2 regions of the Lactiplantibacillus plantarum genome follow, and region 2 is predicted to be linked to the other one. Evidence: a T-box and tRNA genes for the amino acid it is inferred to sense, from the RefSeq annotation. Region 2 holds a T-box; the other holds one or more tRNA genes.
The links. A T-box is a leader RNA that pairs with one kind of tRNA and senses whether it is charged. The one in region 2 lies ahead of ileS (isoleucine--tRNA ligase), so its partner is inferred to be a tRNA-Ile.
Positions count from the first base shown of each region.

Region 1: it encodes a tRNA-Ile, which carries the amino acid that the T-box ahead of ileS (isoleucine--tRNA ligase) is inferred to sense. The anticodon was not compared.

Region 1 covers NZ_CP039121.1:2,757,976-2,763,056, reverse strand. Annotated here, with positions in the region: gene lysS (lysine--tRNA ligase) at 1-1,470, shown strand, start outside; rRNA gene E5260_RS13045 (16S ribosomal RNA) at 2,070-3,636, shown strand; tRNA gene E5260_RS13040 (tRNA-Ile) at 3,723-3,797, shown strand; tRNA gene E5260_RS13035 (tRNA-Ala) at 3,839-3,911, shown strand; rRNA gene E5260_RS13030 (23S ribosomal RNA) at 4,071-5,081, shown strand, end outside.
Region 2 covers NZ_CP039121.1:2,017,648-2,022,728, reverse strand. Annotated here, with positions in the region: gene E5260_RS09365 (cell division protein SepF) at 1-200, shown strand, start outside; gene E5260_RS09360 (YggT family protein) at 219-473, shown strand; gene E5260_RS09355 (YlmH family RNA-binding protein) at 497-1,282, shown strand; gene E5260_RS09350 (DivIVA domain-containing protein) at 1,300-1,998, shown strand; T-box leader at 2,030-2,242, shown strand; gene ileS (isoleucine--tRNA ligase) at 2,312-5,081, shown strand, end outside.

The DNA.
Region 1 (5,081 bases), 740 kb from region 2:
CAACTGAAGGTTCGTCGCGAAAAAATGGATGAACTGCGTGAAGAGGGGATTGATCCCTTTGGTCACCGGTTCGAACGGACTGATTTAGCCCAGGACTTGCAAGACAAGTATGGGGATATGGATAAGGACGAGCTAGACGCTAAACAAGTGGTGGCAACCATTGCTGGACGGATGCTAGCTAAGCGTGGTAAGGGTAAAGTCGGTTTTGCTGATATCTGGGATCGCTCAGGTAAGATGCAGTTATACATTCGTAAAGATGTAGTCGGCGAAGATACTTACCATATCTTCAAGCGTTCTGATATTGGTGATTTCCTTGGAATTACCGGCCAAGTTTTTAAGACGGACTTTGGCGAATTAACGATTAAAGTAACTGGTTTAACGTTCTTATCAAAGGCGTTACGACCATTGCCAGATAAGTTCCATGGGTTACAGAATGTGGAACAGATCTATCGCCAACGGTATTTGGACTTGATCTCTAACCGCGATAGCTTTGATCGTTTCTTGAAGCGGACGAAGATTATTTCAGCGATTCGGCATCATTTAGACGATCAAGGCTTCACAGAAGTTGAGACGCCAATGTTGCATAATCAAGCTGGTGGTGCGGCAGCACGGCCATTTGTGACTCACCACAATGCGTTGAACATTGATCTCTACTTACGAATTGCGTTGGAATTACATTTGAAGCGCCTGATCGTTGGTGGCATGGAAAAGGTTTATGAGATTGGTCGGGTTTTCCGTAATGAAGGGATGGACCGTGAACATAATCCTGAATTTACCATGATGGAAACTTATGTCGCCTATTTCGACTTCCATGATGTAATGGCTGAGACGGAAGGTATTTTTAAAGCCGCAGCGCAAGCCGTAACTGACGATGGCATTGTCACTTATCATGATCAAAAAGTTGATTTCAATCAACCATTTAAGCAAATTCACATGGTCGATGCGATTAAAGAAAAGACTGGGATTGATTTCTGGCAACCAATGTCAATTGAAGATGCACAAAAATTGGCGGATGAACATCACGTGAAGTATGAACCATACTGGAAAGTTGGTCATATCATTAATGCGTTCTTTGAAGAATTTGTTGAAGACACGTTGAATGAACCAACCTTTGTTTATGGTCATCCAGTTGAAATTTCGCCATTAGCTAAGAAGAATGAAGAAGATCCACGGTTTACTGATCGTTTTGAACTCTTCATCTTAGGTAATGAATACGCCAATGCGTTCAGTGAATTGAATGATCCAATTGACCAACGGCAACGTTTCGAAGCTCAGGCTGCGGAACGGACTGCTGGTAACGACGAAGCTGAACATATTGATGAAGACTTTGTCGAGGCGTTGGAATACGGGATGCCGCCTACTGGTGGGTTAGGTATCGGGATTGATCGGTTGGTTATGTTAATGACGGATGCGGACTCGATTCGTGATGTCTTACTTTTCCCAACGATGCGTCCAGAAGAAGATAAATAATTAGATTTAAAACGGCAGTTAGCTTAGGTTTTCCTAAGCTAACTGCCGTTTTTGTTGGGTCAGATTGAGTAACTTTAGTTCGGAAAGCGATTTATTGAAAAAAAGTTAGATTATTTTTACCCGAACATTGTTGAGACATTTGGAGGCTAAACTTAAGTAAAAGCGGATTTTATGGTGGTGGTAGGTAGGATTTGAAGTCAATTAACATGATTATGGTTTTAAATACCGTATATTATCAAAGTGGATTGATTAACATGATATTATTGACTGGTTATTTTTGCATTTTAGGGCTTGCAATTTATCAGGATAATTGGTAAATTAGTATACGTTGTTGAGGCGCACAAAGCGGTTAGCCGCTTGCTTCCAACGAAAATTAATTATAAAAAGTTGTTGACAAGATGTTGATAACTTGATATGATGATTAAGTTGCGTTGAGGTAATCAACGAACGATTTAGACCTTTGAAAACTGAACAAAGTTTCGACGAATCAAATGTGTAGGGTCTCTTGATTTTGAATCAAGAGCAAAACATTTGCGAAGTCAATTCGCTAGCAAATAAATTTTAGTACAACATTAAATGAGCTTTTTAGAACTCATCATTAATTTGAGAGTTTGATCCTGGCTCAGGACGAACGCTGGCGGCGTGCCTAATACATGCAAGTCGAACGAACTCTGGTATTGATTGGTGCTTGCATCATGATTTACATTTGAGTGAGTGGCGAACTGGTGAGTAACACGTGGGAAACCTGCCCAGAAGCGGGGGATAACACCTGGAAACAGATGCTAATACCGCATAACAACTTGGACCGCATGGTCCGAGTTTGAAAGATGGCTTCGGCTATCACTTTTGGATGGTCCCGCGGCGTATTAGCTAGATGGTGGGGTAACGGCTCACCATGGCAATGATACGTAGCCGACCTGAGAGGGTAATCGGCCACATTGGGACTGAGACACGGCCCAAACTCCTACGGGAGGCAGCAGTAGGGAATCTTCCACAATGGACGAAAGTCTGATGGAGCAACGCCGCGTGAGTGAAGAAGGGTTTCGGCTCGTAAAACTCTGTTGTTAAAGAAGAACATATCTGAGAGTAACTGTTCAGGTATTGACGGTATTTAACCAGAAAGCCACGGCTAACTACGTGCCAGCAGCCGCGGTAATACGTAGGTGGCAAGCGTTGTCCGGATTTATTGGGCGTAAAGCGAGCGCAGGCGGTTTTTTAAGTCTGATGTGAAAGCCTTCGGCTCAACCGAAGAAGTGCATCGGAAACTGGGAAACTTGAGTGCAGAAGAGGACAGTGGAACTCCATGTGTAGCGGTGAAATGCGTAGATATATGGAAGAACACCAGTGGCGAAGGCGGCTGTCTGGTCTGTAACTGACGCTGAGGCTCGAAAGTATGGGTAGCAAACAGGATTAGATACCCTGGTAGTCCATACCGTAAACGATGAATGCTAAGTGTTGGAGGGTTTCCGCCCTTCAGTGCTGCAGCTAACGCATTAAGCATTCCGCCTGGGGAGTACGGCCGCAAGGCTGAAACTCAAAGGAATTGACGGGGGCCCGCACAAGCGGTGGAGCATGTGGTTTAATTCGAAGCTACGCGAAGAACCTTACCAGGTCTTGACATACTATGCAAATCTAAGAGATTAGACGTTCCCTTCGGGGACATGGATACAGGTGGTGCATGGTTGTCGTCAGCTCGTGTCGTGAGATGTTGGGTTAAGTCCCGCAACGAGCGCAACCCTTATTATCAGTTGCCAGCATTAAGTTGGGCACTCTGGTGAGACTGCCGGTGACAAACCGGAGGAAGGTGGGGATGACGTCAAATCATCATGCCCCTTATGACCTGGGCTACACACGTGCTACAATGGATGGTACAACGAGTTGCGAACTCGCGAGAGTAAGCTAATCTCTTAAAGCCATTCTCAGTTCGGATTGTAGGCTGCAACTCGCCTACATGAAGTCGGAATCGCTAGTAATCGCGGATCAGCATGCCGCGGTGAATACGTTCCCGGGCCTTGTACACACCGCCCGTCACACCATGAGAGTTTGTAACACCCAAAGTCGGTGGGGTAACCTTTTAGGAACCAGCCGCCTAAGGTGGGACAGATGATTAGGGTGAAGTCGTAACAAGGTAGCCGTAGGAGAACCTGCGGCTGGATCACCTCCTTTCTAAGGAATATTACGGAAACCTACACATTCTTCGAAACTTTGTTTAGTTTTGAGAGGTCTAACTCTCAATTTAATAAGCGTTTTTTGGGCCTATAGCTCAGCTGGTTTAGAGCGCACGCCTGATAAGCGTGAGGTCGATGGTTCAAGTCCATTTAGGCCCATTGGAACCGAACCAGTTGGTTCCATAAGTTGAATACCTCATGGGGAATTAGCTCAGCTGGGAGAGCACCTGCTTTGCAAGCAGGGGGTCAGCGGTTCGATCCCGCTATTCTCCATTGACGACGTTAGTCGTCATTGAAACTTGTTCTTTGAAAACTAGATAATATCAAATATATTTTTTCATAATGAAACCGAGAACACCGCGTTTTTTGAGTTTTTTATTGAAGTTTAATTATCGCTAAACTCATTAATCGCATTTACCGTTAGGTAAATGAGGTTAAGTTAACAAGGGCGCATGGTGAATGCCTTGGCACTAGGAGCCGATGAAGGACGGGACTAACACCGATATGCTTCGGGGAGCTGTACGTAAGCTATGATCCGGAGATTTCCGAATGGGGCAACCCAGCAGTTTTAATCAACTGTTACCACTAGATGAATTCATAGTCTAGTTGGAGGTAAACGCTGTGAACTGAAACATCTCATTAGCAGCAGGAATATAAAGAAATTTCGATTCCCTAAGTAGCGGCGAGCGAACGGGGAACAGCCCAAACCAAAGTGCTTGCACTTTGGGGTTGTAGGACTGAACATTTGAGTTACCAAAGAACTTGATAGTCGAAGGATTTGGGAAAATCCGCCATAGATGGTGATAGCCCAGTAGATTAAATCAAATTCTCTCAGTTCAGGATCCTGAGTACGGCGGAACACGTGAAATTCCGTCGGAATCCGGGAGGACCATCTCCCAAGGCTAAATACTACCTAGTGACCGATAGTGAACCAGTACCGTGAGGGAAAGGTGAAAAGCACCCCGGGAGGGGAGTGAAATAGTTCCTGAAACCATGTGCCTACAATAAGTCAGAGCGCGTTAATGCGTGATGGCGTGCCTTTTGTAGAATGAACCGGCGAGTTATGATCCCGTGCAAGGTTAAGACTAAAAAGTCGGAGCCGTAGCGAAAGCGAGTCTGAAATGGGCGTTTTGAGTACGAGGTTATAGACCCGAAACCAGGTGACCTATCCATGTCCAGGTTGAAGGTGCGGTAAAACGCACTGGAGGACCGAACCCGTGTAAGTTGAAAATTGCTGGGATGAGGTGTGGATAGCGGTGAAATTCCAAACGAACTTGGAGATAGCTGGTTCTCTCCGAAATAGCTTTAGGGCTAGCCTCGGAATTAGGATCATGGAGGTAGAGCACTATTTGGACTAGGGGCCCGTCTTGGGTTACTGAATTCAGATAAACTCCGAATGCCATTGATTCATATCCGGGAGTCAGACGATGAGTGATAAGATCC
Region 2 (5,081 bases):
TGAAAAATCAAGCTGTAATCATTAATTTTGATCACGTCGATGATGAAATGGCACGCCGGATTGTGGATTTTTTGACCGGGACGGTTTTTGCCATCAATGGTGAGATCGAACGGATCGGTGATGAAATTTTCCTCTGTATTCCTGAAAATTACGAGGTTTCCGGAAGTACGACAAGTCAGTTTGATACGAGCAAATTATAAGGAGTGAGTGGCCTGTTAGTGACGATTATTAGTCGGTTGTTTCAACTGTACCAATTAGCCATTGTGGTTTACATTTTGATGTCATGGTTCCCGGGAGCTTATAATACTCGCGTGGGCCAATTCTTAGGTCAAATCTGTGAACCATTTCTCAGTATTTTTCGGCGCTTTATTCCCGCAATTGCCGGACTGGATTTTTCGCCGATCATTGCGCTGTTAGTGCTCCAATTAGCTGAAAGTGGCCTATTTTATCTGATAACTTTATTGATATACTAAATTAAAATAACGAGGATAGTATCGTGAATGATAACTTAAAACAACATTTTCGCGATAGTGAAGCCCCATTTATTGAACAGGTCACTGGTTGGCTACGGCAAGTAGCTGATCAGTACCGACCAATCTTAACTGCGTTTTTGAACCCGCGACAAATCTACATTGCGCAAACGCTGGTCAACCAGTTAGACGACGTGCGGATGCGGGCATCCGGTGGCTTTGAAGGTGCTGAGTTACAACGGATCTTATTTTACCCGGTGTATTACGAACCTGAAGTGGCCGATTTTCAAATCACACTGTTTAACATTGTTTATCCCGTGAAGTTTGCCACCTTAAAGCATGGTCAAATTCTGGGGACGCTTGCCAATGCCGGCGTCGAGCGTGATGTCTTTGGTGACATCGTGACTGACGGAACGACATGGCAGTTTGTGTGCGAAACCGAGATGGCCAGCTATTTCGAGGAGCAAATCGACCGTTTTGGTAAGACGAAAGTCCACTTAACAGCGGTACCATTGTCGGCGGTGATCACACCGGAAGACGACTGGGAGGCAGTTACTACGACGGTTAGTTCATTACGTGCGGATAGTATCATTAAGGCGGCGTTCAACTTGTCGCGGCATCACGCCAAGGAATTGATCGAAGGTGCTAAGGTTCGGCTGAATTGGGCTGACTTACCGAAAGCTGATTACGAGTTAGCATTGTTAGATATGCTGAGTGTGAACCATTACGGTCGTGTCCGACTTGCCGAAATTAGCGGTGAGACCAAAAAAGCGCGGCTGCGAATAACATTAAATATTATTCATAGTAAATAGATATTGGAGGAATTCTAATGGTGTTAAGTCCTGATGACATTCATAACAAAGAGTTTTCAACGAAACTGCGTGGTTACAATATTGATGAGGTTAATGATTTTCTAGAACAAATTATCAAAGATTATCAAATTACCTTGAAGCAAAATAAAGACCTCCAAGAACGGTTGGACTCGAGTGAAGGTAAGTTGAAGTATTTCAATGAATTGAAAGATTCCTTGAATCAATCTATCTTGGTGGCTCAAGAAGCTGCTGATAAAGTGAAGACGAACTCTAAGAAGGAAGCCGACATTATCACCCGCGAAGCTCAGAAACAAGCGTCTGACATTGTGAGTGAAGCAACCGACAAGTCAAACCAAATGATCGACGAAGCTTCTCAAAAGGCCAAACGATTATCCGTTGAAACTGATGATTTGAAGAAACAAACGCGGGTCTTCCGGCAACGCTTGCAAGTGATGTTAGAATCGCAGTTAGAAGTGGTTAAGAGCAAGGATTGGGATCAACTACTTAGCGAAACGAATACGGCTGATTATGCTGAAATTCAACACGTTTTAAAGGAAGATAACCTTGACAACTCGGGGGATGCGAGCGTAAACTCAGAAGCAACCGTTGAAATTACGGAAGCAACGAGTGGTGAGACCCCCGTTGCGGACGGTGGCGATCAAGTCCAACAACAGACGGTGGTTATTTTCCCTGATGATGACAGCACTAATAATTAATTAGGCGATCGTCAGGCACAATTGAAGCGAATTGAATGTATTGAGGAGAACAGCAAACAATTAGCTAATACGCCCAGAGAGCTGCCGGCAATGGAAAGGCAGTCGTCCCTTAGTTAGTTGCAGATCATCTCCGAATGCTATCCTGAATTGAGTAAGGGTGGCCGGTCCATGGACGTTAACCATGCTAAGAGAGAATTTAAACAATTCTAAAATTGGGTGGTACCACGATAACTTCGTCCCTGGGTGGACGAAGTTTTTTTGTGTCTAAAAATCCAATGGCGATTGTTTGATAAAAATTTTAAGGAGTGAGAATATGCGCGTTAAAGAAACGTTAAACCTCGGTAAGACCAAGTTTAAAATGCGTGGAAACTTACCGGTCAAAGAAGTTGAACGGCAAAATGTGTGGGCTGAAAATAAAGTCTACGAACAACGGCAAAAATTGAATGAAGGTAAGCCAAGCTTTATCTTACACGATGGCCCACCATACGCGAATGGTGATATCCATATGGGGCACGCCTTAAATAAGATCACGAAGGATTTCATCGTTCGCTATAAGTCGATGAATGGGTTTCGGGCACCTTACGTTCCTGGTTGGGATACCCATGGGCTACCAATCGAACAGAAGTTAAAGCAAGCCGGTTATGACCGCAAGAAGATGACGGACAATGAATTCCGAGAACTTTGTCGGAAATACGCGTTGGAACAAGTTGATCGTCAACGTGATGAGTTTAAGCGCTTAGGCGTTGCTGGTGAATGGGACAACCCATACTTAACGTTAAAGCCAGAATTTGAAGCGGCTCAAGTGCGGGTCTTTGGTGCGTTTGCTAAACGTCACTTGATCTACCGGGGCCAAAAGCCTGTCTTCTGGTCATGGTCTTCTGAATCGGCTTTGGCAGAAGCTGAAGTGGAATATCATGATGTGACATCGCCATCCGCCTTCTACGGTGAACATGTCATTGATGGTAAGGGTGTCTTAGATGATGATACCTATATGGTTGTTTGGACAACAACTCCTTGGACGATTCCAGCTTCAGAAGGAATCACAATCGATGCAAGTTTTGATTACGTCGTTGTGCAACCGGCTGGTGAAAATCGTAAGTTTGTGCTCGCGGCTGAATTGTTGGACGAAAATGCCAAACGATTTGGTTGGGAAGATGTTCAAGTGCTTAAAACGGTCAAGGGTGCGGAACTCGAAAACATTTTGTGCGAACATCCTTTTGACAACAGTCGGCATTTAGTAACGATGTTAGGTGATTTTGTCACACTTGATTCTGGGACTGGGCTAGTGCATACTGCGCCTGGTTATGGGGAAGATGACTACCGGATCGGTAAGCAATACGACCTGCCAATCTTTGCTCCCGTAGATGACAAAGGGTTCTTAACGGCTGAAGCTGGTGATGATTTTGCGGGGGTCTTCTACGATGACGCTAACAAGATCGCACTGGACAAGTTGAAGGCCGCTGGGTTATTACTGAAATATATGCCATACGAACACAGCTATCCATTTGACTGGCGGACTAAGAAGCCGATTATCTTCCGGGCAACGCCACAGTGGTTTGCTTCCGTTGGTGATATGCGTGATGAAATCCTTAAGTCGATGGATGACGTTGAATTCTTCCCAGAGTGGGGTAAAAAGCGTCTTTACAACATGATTCGTGACCGTGGTGACTGGGTCATTTCACGGCAACGAGTTTGGGGTGTACCTCTTCCAATCTTCTATGCTGAAGATGGCACTGCCATCATGGACGAAGTGACGATTAACCACGTAGCTGATTTATTTGGCAAGTATGGTTCGAATGTTTGGTTCGAACGCGACGCTAAGGATCTATTGCCAGATGGCTATACCAATGAACATTCACCAAACGGTACCTTTACTAAGGAAACCGATATTATGGATGTTTGGTTCGACTCTGGTTCATCACACCAGGGTGTCCTGGCAGAGCGCTCATACCTCGACTATCCAGCCGACTTATACCTTGAAGGTTCTGACCAATATCGTGGTTGGTTCAACTCAAGCTTGATTACGAGTGTGGCTGTTTCTGGACATGCCCCATACAAGCAAGTCTTGTCACAAGGTTTCACGTTGGATAATCAAGGTCGTAAGATGAGTAAGTCACTGGGCAACACGATTGCGCCAGCTGATGTTATTAAGCAGATGGGTGCTGAAATCGTTCGGATGTGGGTCGCTTCAGTGGATACCAGTTCCGACGTTCGGGTCTCAATGGAAAGCTTTAAGCAAGTAGCCGATTCCTACAAGAAGTTCCGGAATACGGTACGCTTCATGTTAGGCAACACCGCAGACTTTGATCCGAAGACCAACCGCGTGGCTTATGAAGATTTAGCAAGTGTGGACCAGTACATGGAAACACGGTTGAACGAATTCGTAGCTGAGACGAAGGACCATTACGATCATTATGATTTCTTGGATATCTACAAGAAGTTGATCAACTTCTTGACGGTTGATTTATCAAACTTCTATCTCGATATTGCCAAGGATATTATGTACATTGATGCCGAGGATAGCCATTCACGGCGGTCGATGCAAACGGTCTTCTACGATGTTTTGGTTGCCTTGACGAAGCTCTTCACACCAATGCTGCCACACACGACTGAAGAAATTTGGCCATTCTTGAAGGAACCAGAAGAATTTGCGCAATTAGCTGAGATGCCAGCTGTTCAAAATTATGCGAACAGCGACGAGTTGATGGCTCAATGGACGCGGTTCATGGATCTTCGGAGTAACGTCTTAAAGGCGTTGGAAGAAGCCCGGGATGCTAAGTTGATTGGTAAATCCTTGGAAGCACACTTGGATTTGTATGTTGATGATGATACGCAAGCCTTCTTAGATCATTTGAACACCAATGTTCGGCAGATGTTGATGGTTTCAGCATTAGATCTACACGCGTTAAGTGACGCGCCTGCAGACGCAGAAACATTTGGTGACACGTTAGCCATCAAGGTTGGCCATGCTGACGGTGACGTTTGTGATCGTTGCCGAATGGTTAAGACCGATGTTGGCAGTGACGAGGCTTATCCGATGTTATGTGCACGGTGCGCCGCAATCGTTCGTGAAAACTACCCTG